3 regions of the Thalassotalea atypica genome follow, and region 2 is predicted to be linked to each of the others. Evidence: predicted binding sites of a transcription regulator. Region 2 holds the regulator's gene; each other region holds the start of a gene.
The links. Region 2 encodes LexA, which represses DNA repair genes until DNA is damaged. Its sites were predicted from a motif close to TACTGTATNNNNATACAGTA; they were not measured.
Positions count from the first base shown of each region.

Region 1: the regulator LexA is predicted to act here: its motif matches at 1,678-1,697, upstream of QUE03_RS08855 (SulA-like leucine-rich domain-containing protein).
Region 3: the regulator LexA is predicted to act here: its motif matches at 1,602-1,621, upstream of dinB (DNA polymerase IV).

Region 1 covers NZ_AP027364.1:1,901,966-1,905,256, reverse strand. The annotation lists gene QUE03_RS08865 (trypsin-like serine protease) at 1-1,245, opposite strand, end outside; gene QUE03_RS08860 (hypothetical protein) at 1,371-1,568, opposite strand; gene QUE03_RS08855 (SulA-like leucine-rich domain-containing protein) at 1,718-2,143, shown strand; gene QUE03_RS08850 (YchJ family protein) at 2,196-2,660, shown strand; gene QUE03_RS08845 (VC2046/SO_2500 family protein) at 2,709-3,221, opposite strand; gene QUE03_RS08840 (ATP-binding protein) at 3,289-3,291, opposite strand, start outside.
Region 2 covers NZ_AP027364.1:254,442-257,732, forward strand. The annotation lists gene QUE03_RS01115 (alpha/beta hydrolase family protein) at 1-1,217, shown strand, start outside; gene lexA (transcriptional repressor LexA) at 1,325-1,939, shown strand; gene coxB (cytochrome c oxidase subunit II) at 2,374-3,291, shown strand, end outside.
Region 3 covers NZ_AP027364.1:805,650-808,940, reverse strand. The annotation lists gene QUE03_RS03775 (HDOD domain-containing protein) at 1-163, opposite strand, end outside; gene dinB (DNA polymerase IV) at 526-1,587, opposite strand; gene QUE03_RS03765 (acetate--CoA ligase) at 1,715-3,291, opposite strand, start outside.

The DNA.
Region 1 (3,291 bases), 1.6 Mb from region 2:
TTGTTCAATTGCTATGCCCTGATAGATACCTTTTAACCAATCATCAAAGCTTGATGCTCTGGCAAAAACGCCAGGGTAACCATCCGCTGCACAACCTATGCCCCAACTAACGACTCCAACTTGCTGCCAGCCTTCGTTAGTATTCACCACCAAAGGGCCACCACTATCGCCTTGGCATGAGCTTTTGCCGCCACCAGCTACAGTGGCACAAATCATCCGTTCAGTAATACCAACGGTTTCAGGATCAATTCCACCTTGACCGTTAGTAAAGCTATCAACAAAAGTATCTTTACATGCTTTGTTTGTCATTAATGACAGTTCAACCTGATGTAAAATGTCTGGAAAATTCGACGTCGGCCCTTCACCAGGTCCATAACCTGTACGACCACCCCAACCGATAACCGTCACTAAGCTGTTTTCCATTTCAACGAGTTCTGTTGTTTCAGTGCTCGCTAGCGTTACGGCTGGAGAGTCTACCTCTTCGGCTAACTCAATAAGCGCAATATCATAATCGAGTGACACATCGTCATAATTTGGATGCATATATATACGTTTAATTGATGAGGCGTTATTCGCCCCGTCAGACAAGTCAAACTCACCAACATTGACCTTTAATAAAGCAGGATTAGCGTCATCTACACAATGTGAAGCGGTCAAGACCCAGCGTCCACCCAAAAAGCTAGCGCCACAGTTCGAGTCTTGCGCTAATGATTGTGATGCCGACACACTCAAGTTTGCTGTCAAACCAAGTTTTTCTTTCAACACTTGTCCATCAGCTTGACTCACTGAAACAACAGGAATTGCGCCACTAAAGTCGTCACCTAATGTACCGCTTATCGAACCAGCAACATTGTTATAAATAACAACACCTACACCACCACCAGCTTCACAATTTAGCGCTTTCTCGGAAAAGTTTATTTCACCGCGCTCAATAAGACAAACGTTGCCTGTTGCATCAGCACAGCTTTGATCACCAATTCCACAATCAACTAGGCTACCTTGCGCATTACCTGCGGGACTGAAAGTAAAGGGCTCTGTAGCATAGCTTTCATTATCGACTGACAGCGAAGTGCTGACTTCATCAAATGTAAAAACAAGCGCAGACATCCATGGCCAGCTACCTTCTTGTGCCTCTTCACCGCCAACAATTTTTGGTTTAATTGGTGATACTTGGTTATTTGCTGCCGCAACATAGCAGGAAGCGAACACAGCAGCAGGGATCGCTGCTAGCAAAAACAATTTCATTAACATTTCCTTAACATTTGATAGATTGACCAAACATAAACGAATTTCCAAGAAGTTAAAAGATATATTTGATCTAGTAAATGTTGTTCCAAAAAAAATCGCCTTTCGGCGATTTTTACACTTTATCAAATAGAGTCTGATGATCGTCCAAGCTGCATCATATTTTTAAGCAACATCACTTCTTCATTTATATCATTTAGCGCTTTACTGAGCCTCATCATAGATTCATCAGAGCACTCATCTTCAAATAAACTATTTTGAAGTTGATCCAATGAATTTTTAACCTGGCTCACCCTGTTTCCAAAACTGACTTCATGTGACATAAGCATACTTCCCTATTGCCAATTACATTATCCTGAACCCCTAACTATAGTCTAAATAGAATTAATAACCAGTTTGAAATTTGTACTTGCATTATATCAAAACACAAAGTACTGTACATACATACAGCACAATTAAAAAGGCAATAAAAATGAACCGTACAGCAACTACTATAGATAATTCTTTATTTGAACACGTTAATAACGTCGACACACTTGAACCATGGATTGACGTAAAGGAAGTTAAGCAAAGTCAAAAATTGTCAAACGAATACGCTCAGCTATGTCAAAAACACGATAAAAGTAACAAGTGGATTTTGATGGTAGATCCACAAGTGAATTCACTAAGAAAAGTGAGCCATACAAGTGTTGATAAATCCAAACTACTCTTGTTAAATTCTCACAAAGTTAAAGTAGACATTGCAGCGATAGAAAAGGCGCTTTGTTCAGGAAACTGTTCCGCAGTTATTTTATGCGATGCCATGTTTGAGCAAGAGGAAATTTCAAAATTATCTGCCAGTGCACGCAAAGGGAAAACAAAGTGTATTTTGCTTAATCATTCAAATCAATTGCATTAAAGGCCTGACATGCATTACTATTTTGCCAAAATATTGATGAAAGAAATTAATAATGCTTTGTCCTTGCGGCTCTGGTGGCTCGTATACTGATTGCTGTTCTATTTTTCACAATAAAGATAAAAGCGCAGTACAAGCAGAAAAACTTATGCGTTCACGTTATAGCGCGTACGTATTAAAAAACTATGATTATGTCTTGCAAACATACGGCGCAAAGCAACAGCTGAACCTAAGTGTTGAAGAACTGGCGCACTCGGCCCAAGAACAAAAGTGGGTAAAGCTGATCATTCATCATTCAGATGAAAATTCAATACCTGCAACGGTTGAGTTCTCAGCCTATTTTCTAATAGGCAATACACTGCACGAATTTAAGGAACACTCAAGGTTTCAGCAAGAGCAAGGTCAGCTTAAATATATTGATGGTGATATTCTTATCAATGATAAAATTGGGACTATTTCTCGTAATGATGTATGCCCCTGTGGTAGCAACAAAAAATTCAAGAAATGTTGTGCCAATTAGTATCTTTTCGAATCATTATTGTTAATCGTAGAACTATTAAATTTGGTATTATGCTGTTGCAATAATAGATTGAACGCGAGTATTTTTTACCGACTTTAACCATTCATTCGCGTTAAAGGCCTCACGTCTGACTGCTTTTTCGTCATCGGCCTCAAGCTTGTGCTGACAATATAATGAAGTATTCGATTTAATATTAGTTTCTATGAAATGTTTATCGTCTCTAAAGCACAGAGGCTTAGGTGACAGTGCGTCATTAAGTTTCATTACAAATAATTGTTTTTCACTGAGCTGACTGGCCTGGTTAAAATGGCTAATTTGTGCAAAATCAGTTAATGACAATGGTTCTTTATCCGGTAATTCGAATTGTTTTCTTAGCTGCTGTTCAGTGCAGTCTGTTGTTGAGTCCTGTGTTAGAGGAGTTTTGAACTGGCTAAATTCTCGGGCATCTTCCACTAGCATTGCTAACATCAAAGAAAAATCAGCACGCCTTTTACTATGAATACACTTATTAAGTGTTTCACCAAGCTGTAATTCATGAATCAGAAGATTATTTTTGACCAAAGGACTGCCTTACTTAAGTACTACAGTCCTTTATCGGAAGTCCGTGATTTTTCTTTAGAAATTTTATCTA
Region 2 (3,291 bases):
CTGACAGAAAAACCATTTATTATTGGCAGTATGATGACTTAGCCATTTTAGTGAAAGCGAAGGTAGAACAGGGTGTGGTAGGCCAGTCGGAAGTTGTGATAGAAAATGCACCCTATGATATCGAAGATACTATTTGGGATTATCATAACCAGCAAGTTGTGGGGGTTGTGTCATTTGAAGACTATCCAGAATACTACTACTTTGACCAGCAACTAGCGCAAGTGCAGGCAGATTTAAAGGCAACTTATCAGCATGCACAGATTGATATTACCTCTTATGACCGAAATAAAGAGCGATTTATTATCTACCTGTCAGGTGAAAAATACCCAGAACGCTTTACCTTATATGATAGAAAAGCCGGCAGCATACAGCCCCTTGCGGAAGGCTTCCCCATAAAGGACAAATCCGCATTAGGCCATGTTAAAAGTTATCGATATAAAACATCTGATGATGTCGAGATCCATAGTTTTTTGACAATGCCTGCAGGTGACGCACAAAAGCCACCATTAATCGTTCTTCCACATGGAGGACCAGAAATGCGGGACGTGATGAGCTTTGATTGGATCAGACAATTTTATGCTTCAGAGGGGTTTGCCGTGTTTCAGCCCAATTATCGCGGCTCTGCTGGCTACGGCAAAAAATTTAAGAGAAGCGGTCATGGTGAATGGGGCAAACGGATGCAGGATGATATTGACGAAGGTGTTCATTCATTAATTGAAGCAGGGCTTGTCGATCCCAAAAGAATATGTGTGGTGGGTAGCAGTTACGGAGGATATGTTGCACTTTTCAGCGCAACCGTAAAATACAAGCTTTATCAGTGCGCCGTCTCATTTGCTGGCGTTAGTAATTTAGGTGATATGTATTTGCATGCTAAGGAACAAAAATCAGGTTTTAGCTACTGGCGCAAAAACATAGGTAAAACGGCGTTTGAAGATCTACACAAAATATCTCCATTTCATCTCGTTTCAAAAAAGACGTTACCGGTACTGCTTATGCATGGGACTGAAGATACTGTTGTTCCACTATTTCAATCTAAGAAGTTTTACAAGAAATTGGTCTCACTAGGGGACAAAGATAGCAAGTTTATTGAACTAGAAGGTGAAGACCACTGGTTATCAAAGGGGCAATCACGAAATAAATTCTTATTTGAATCGCTAAAATTTATCAATACTCATATCGATGAAAATAGTAAGTTGAATACAGAAGTGGGCCATTAATGACCTACTTTGAAACGATAACGACAATTAAACTCTAACGAAGTGCTTGCACTTATCATGGGCCTGTATATACTGACAGTAATGCTGTATAAAATAACAGGCTCAGGATGAAAGCACTTACCACGCGTCAGTCACAAATATTTGATCTGATTAAAGATAAAATTTCCGAAACAGGTATGCCGCCAACGCGTGCTGAAATAGCTGATTTTTTTGGTTTTAAATCCGCTAATGCAGCGGAAGAACACTTAAAAGCGCTGGCTAAAAAAGGGTATATTGAAATGCTGCCCGGCACCTCTAGAGGTATTCGTTTAGCAGAAGAATTTATAGAGGCTGAAGGTATTCCACTTATTGGCCGCGTTGCAGCCGGTGAGCCTATTCTTGCTCAAGAACATGTAGAAGAACATTATAAAATTGATGGCAATATGTTCCATCCAGCAGCAGATTATTTACTGCGGGTAAATGGCGAAAGCATGAAGGATATAGGCATTCTAGATGGTGATCTCCTTGCGGTTCACCAAACAACTGATGTTAAAAATGGTCAAGTGATCGTCGCGCGAGTTGAAGAGGATGTCACTGTCAAACGATTTAAACGCGATGGAAATATCGTATATTTGCATGCTGAAAATGAAGATTTTTCACCGATTAAAGTGGATTTAGCTAACCAGCACTTCAATGTTGAAGGTATTGCTGTTGGGGTGATCAGAGCAGCCGATTGGATGTAATGTATTAATCACAGCGCTTGGTTGTTTTTTAACCATTAAAAGGGCTTATTTTAAAGCCCTTTTTTATTATTTTTCTTTTTCTAAAGTTTTATTTTCTTCCTCACTATCTCTTCCTCTTAGAATCTTCCTGGTCAATAAAGATACAGGCTGCGTCTGTTTTTTGAGCTTTAACTCTATCTTCGTTAGAGTTTTTACTCATATGTTTTATAAGGAAAAACTTTGACTTGAATCAACAAAACACTAGACCTTGTATAAAAATTAAGTAATTCTAGAGTGGAAAATAAACATAAATAATAAGAATAGATGTGAGTGCGCTAATCTCATCTTACATCACAATTTCAACCAAAATTAAACAGAAATTACGCCCTGCGGAAAGCTGTATCTTTCGCTCTGTTTTTCTGTTTCTGTGTTAAAAAGGGTAGAGGAGATGTCGAGTGAAAAGACGTAACCTAGGTTGGCTGTTGTTGGGGAGTTTGCTTTCCAGTTCAGCTTGGGCCGAGATGGAGTTAAACCTTACTGAAGGCGTAACTGCGGTAAGTAAGGAAGTATATGATCTTCATATGCTGGCATTGTACATTTGTACAGCTATAGGTGTCATAGTCTTTGGTGCTATGTTTTGGTCGATGGCATTTCATCGTAAATCGAAAGGGGTAAAGCCTGCTGATTTTCATGAAAGTACGAAAGTTGAAATACTTTGGACGGCAATACCAATTGTTATTCTCATTGCGATGGCGGTTCCTGCCACAAGCACATTGATTGAGATGGAGAATAATGACAATTCAGATATCACCATACAAGTCACCGGCTCTCAATGGAAATGGCACTATAAGTATTTCGATCAAGACATTGAATTCTATTCTGTTCTCTCTACCCCTCGCGACCAATACGACAACCTCGATGGTCAATCAACTGAAAAAGGGGAAAATTACCTGCTTGAAGTTGATAAGCATCTCGTTATTCCAGTCAATAAAAAAGTGAGATTCTTAATCACTTCAGATGATGTTATTCACTCTTGGTGGGTACCTGCTTTTGCGGTGAAGCAAGATGCAAACCCTGGCTTTATCAATGAAGCATGGACCATTGTTGATCAGCCAGGTGTCTATCGTGGTCAGTGTGCAGAGCTTTGTGGTAAAGATCACGGCTATATGCCAGTAGTGGTTGAAGTTAAATCTGAAGCTGGCTACGCTGCATGGCTAGTTGAACAAGAGCAATTAATTGCTAAGGCAAAAGAAGCTGAAGCACAATCACTTAATGCATCTATGTCAAAAGACGAGTTGATGCAATTGGGTGAAACCACTTACACCGCTTATTGTGCTGCGTGCCACCAGCCTTCAGGTCAAGGTTTACCGCCG
Region 3 (3,291 bases), 550 kb from region 2:
GAGACACCATAGTAAGCGTTGCTTGCTGTTGAGTCTCACAAATATCATTTATCGACAATAAGTTCAGCTCTTTTAAAGCGACTGGTTCTTCATAAAATTCTTCACAAGATTTTAGCGTACTGTTTATCGGTGCTTTGATAGAAATATCATTTTGACGTGACACTCGACTAGCTGTTAACGATTGTTGTTTAGGTGTCTTATGTCTAGTCGTAGTTTGTGTAGTACGTTTGTTTATAGATCTTCTAATAATAATTAAAATTAAAGTTAATAAGGAAATTATTATTAGTATTGTTAATCCCTGAACCATTAGTCCCTTTGTCCATTTTAATTAAATTTTCATTTGAAATATGACATTATTAAATTGATGAGTATAGGTTTTTTATTGGCTCACTAGGAAATATTAGTTTCATTCGGAAAAACGGAGGAGGTAAAGCATTTACGATCAGTTGTGAAGAAACATTTATGTTTCTAGAGTTTGATGACATTTATTTGGGGTTATTATTAACCTAACTTAAGTCTAAGCCTTCACATAGGTAGCTCTAGTTGTAACTTGCTCTCTTCAACTTTAGTTATCGACGAACCAAAACCAATCGTCAAACCAACGAGTCTAATAGGCTTACCTTCTCCTCTGGCTACTGCGGTACGTAAAAGTTCGATATACTCTTCGAAAATTGGCGAATGACTTTGGTGTTCAACCGTAGTTTGAGTAAAGTCAGCAAACTTTATTTTTACACCTTGCTTAGTCATATTTTTGTTTTTATGCGGTTCGTAACGACGCTGCAATTTATCGTACAGCATCGCTGCAACGTCTTCACATTCGTCAAAAGCTGTTAAGTCTGTCGCGAAGGTACGCTCTACTGCAACTGACTTCCTCTCTCTAGAGCTGACAACTTCTCTGTCATCTTCACCAAAGCTATATTCATGTATTCTTTGAGCAAATTTTCCCACTATAGGTACGAGTGACTCAGCGGATGTTTTGCGAACATCAGCACAGGTACGAAAGCCATGAACGGCTAGTTTTTCATTAGTTTTTGGGCCGATACCCGGAATTTTCTTAAGCGGCAGTTGTTCAACAAAATCAGCCACCTTAGCAGGAGAAATAACACATTGGCCATTCGGCTTGTTTTCATCGGATGCAATTTTTGCGAGAAATTTATTCGGTGCAACGCCAGCAGAAGCAGTCAGTTGCAACTCGTCATAAATTGCAGCTCTTATTTCTTGCGCTATTAAGGTCGCACTGCCTTGGTGTTGTGTACAATCACTTACGTCTAAGAAAGCCTCATCAAGTGATAAAGGCTCAATTTTGGCAGTATAACGTAGAAATATTTCACGGATTTGATGGGATATTGATTTATATACATCCATACGCCCTGACACAATTAATAGATCAGGGCAAAGCTGTTTCGCTTTTATCGCTGGCATAGCAGAACGAACGCCATACTTTCGAGCCAAATAATTGCAGGTGCATAAGACACTGCGAGGACCGTCTCCCCCTACTGCTAGAGGCACATTTTTATATTCTGGATTGTCCCTCATCTCTACTGCAGCATAGAAACAATCCATATCTATATGAATAATCTTTCTCATGGCAAACCGGCAAACACTGTAAATAATAACAGTATACCGATTTAGCGTGGAATTTAAAGAGATCTGCGCAAAAGTAAATTCCTGTTAACCATGTCCTAGAAACAGTTTAAGTAATCATTAGCGTTTACTAACTTACTTTTGGCAGAAATTGAGCCTTTAATTCATCCAAAATTGTAATATCATCAATTGTTGATGGCACTTGATAAGATTCGCCATCTAACATTTGCCTAATCACTTTACGCAATATTTTTCCTGAGCGTGTTTTCGGCAGGCGATCAACAACCATGACTTGCTTGAGTGAGGCAATAGCGCCTATTTTTTTGCGCACCATTAGCGTTAAATCATTTTGCACTTGCTCATGCGCCAATTTCACGCCATTTTTAAGTACCACCAATGCAAAAGGCATTTGTCCTTTTATTTTATCAGCTGCGCCTACCACAGCGCATTCAGCAATATGAGGGTGATCAGCAATGACTTCTTCCATTTCACCCGTTGATAAACGATGCCCTGCAACGTTAATTACATCGTCGGTTCGCCCCATGATATAAAGGTAACCATCGTCGTCAATGTATCCTCCATCCCCCGTTAGATAATAGCCAGGGTATGTGTTCAAATACCCGGCTTTAAAGCGATCAGGGTTTTGCCAAATGGTATGTAAACACCCCGGTGGCAAAGGCAATTTAATGGCAATGCTTCCCTCTTCTTGCCTGCCAAGATCATGGCCTTTTTCATCAAGTACTTTGATATCGTAGCCCGGTGTTGGAACACCCGCAGCGCCCGCTTTGGTTTCAAGTGTTTCAATACCAACAGGAATGCCCGCTATCGCCCATCCAGTTTCTGTTTGCCACCAATGGTCGATAACTGGAACACCGCTATGTTCTTTTAGCCAGTGATAGGTAGCTGGATCCAACCTTTCTCCTGCCAAATATAGTCGCTGCAAATGAGTTAAGTCATACTGGGCCAAAAACTCCGCATTAGGATCTTCTTTGCAAATGGCTCTAAAGGCAGTTGGAGCACTAAAAAGTGCTTTGACTTTATGCTCCGCACACACGCGCCAAAATGCGCCTGCATCCGGCGTTCTTACCGGTTTACCCTCATACAATATCGTTGTACAACCAGCTATGAGAGGTGCATAAACGATATAAGAATGCCCAACAACCCAGCCGACATCAGAAGCAGCCCAAAAAACATCGCCTGCATCCATTCCATAGATAACCTCCATGCTGTACTTCATTGCGACTGCATGACCGCCATTATCACGAACAACACCTTTTGGCTTTCCAGTGGTACCAGAGGTGTATAAAATGTATAAAGGGTCATTGGCATCAACAATGATAGGCTCCATTTCCACTGCATCATGCATTAAACGGTGCCAATCATAATCTCGGCCATTGGTCATTTCTGCCAAACATTGCTCGCGTTGAAATATGATGCAACTCTCGACAGGGTGTGTCGCTTCTTCTATCGCGTCATCTAGTAATCTCTTATAAGGGATGATTGTCTCGCATTCAATACCACAACTTGCACTGACTATTGCTTTAGGCGTGGCGTCATCAATTCTAATAGCGAGCTCATGGGCGGCAAAACCACCAAAAACAACCGAGTGTATTGCGCCTACTCGTGCGCAAGCTAACATCGCAATTGCCGCTTGCGGGATCATTGGCATATAAATCAATACGCGGTCGCCTTTGACGACACCTTTTT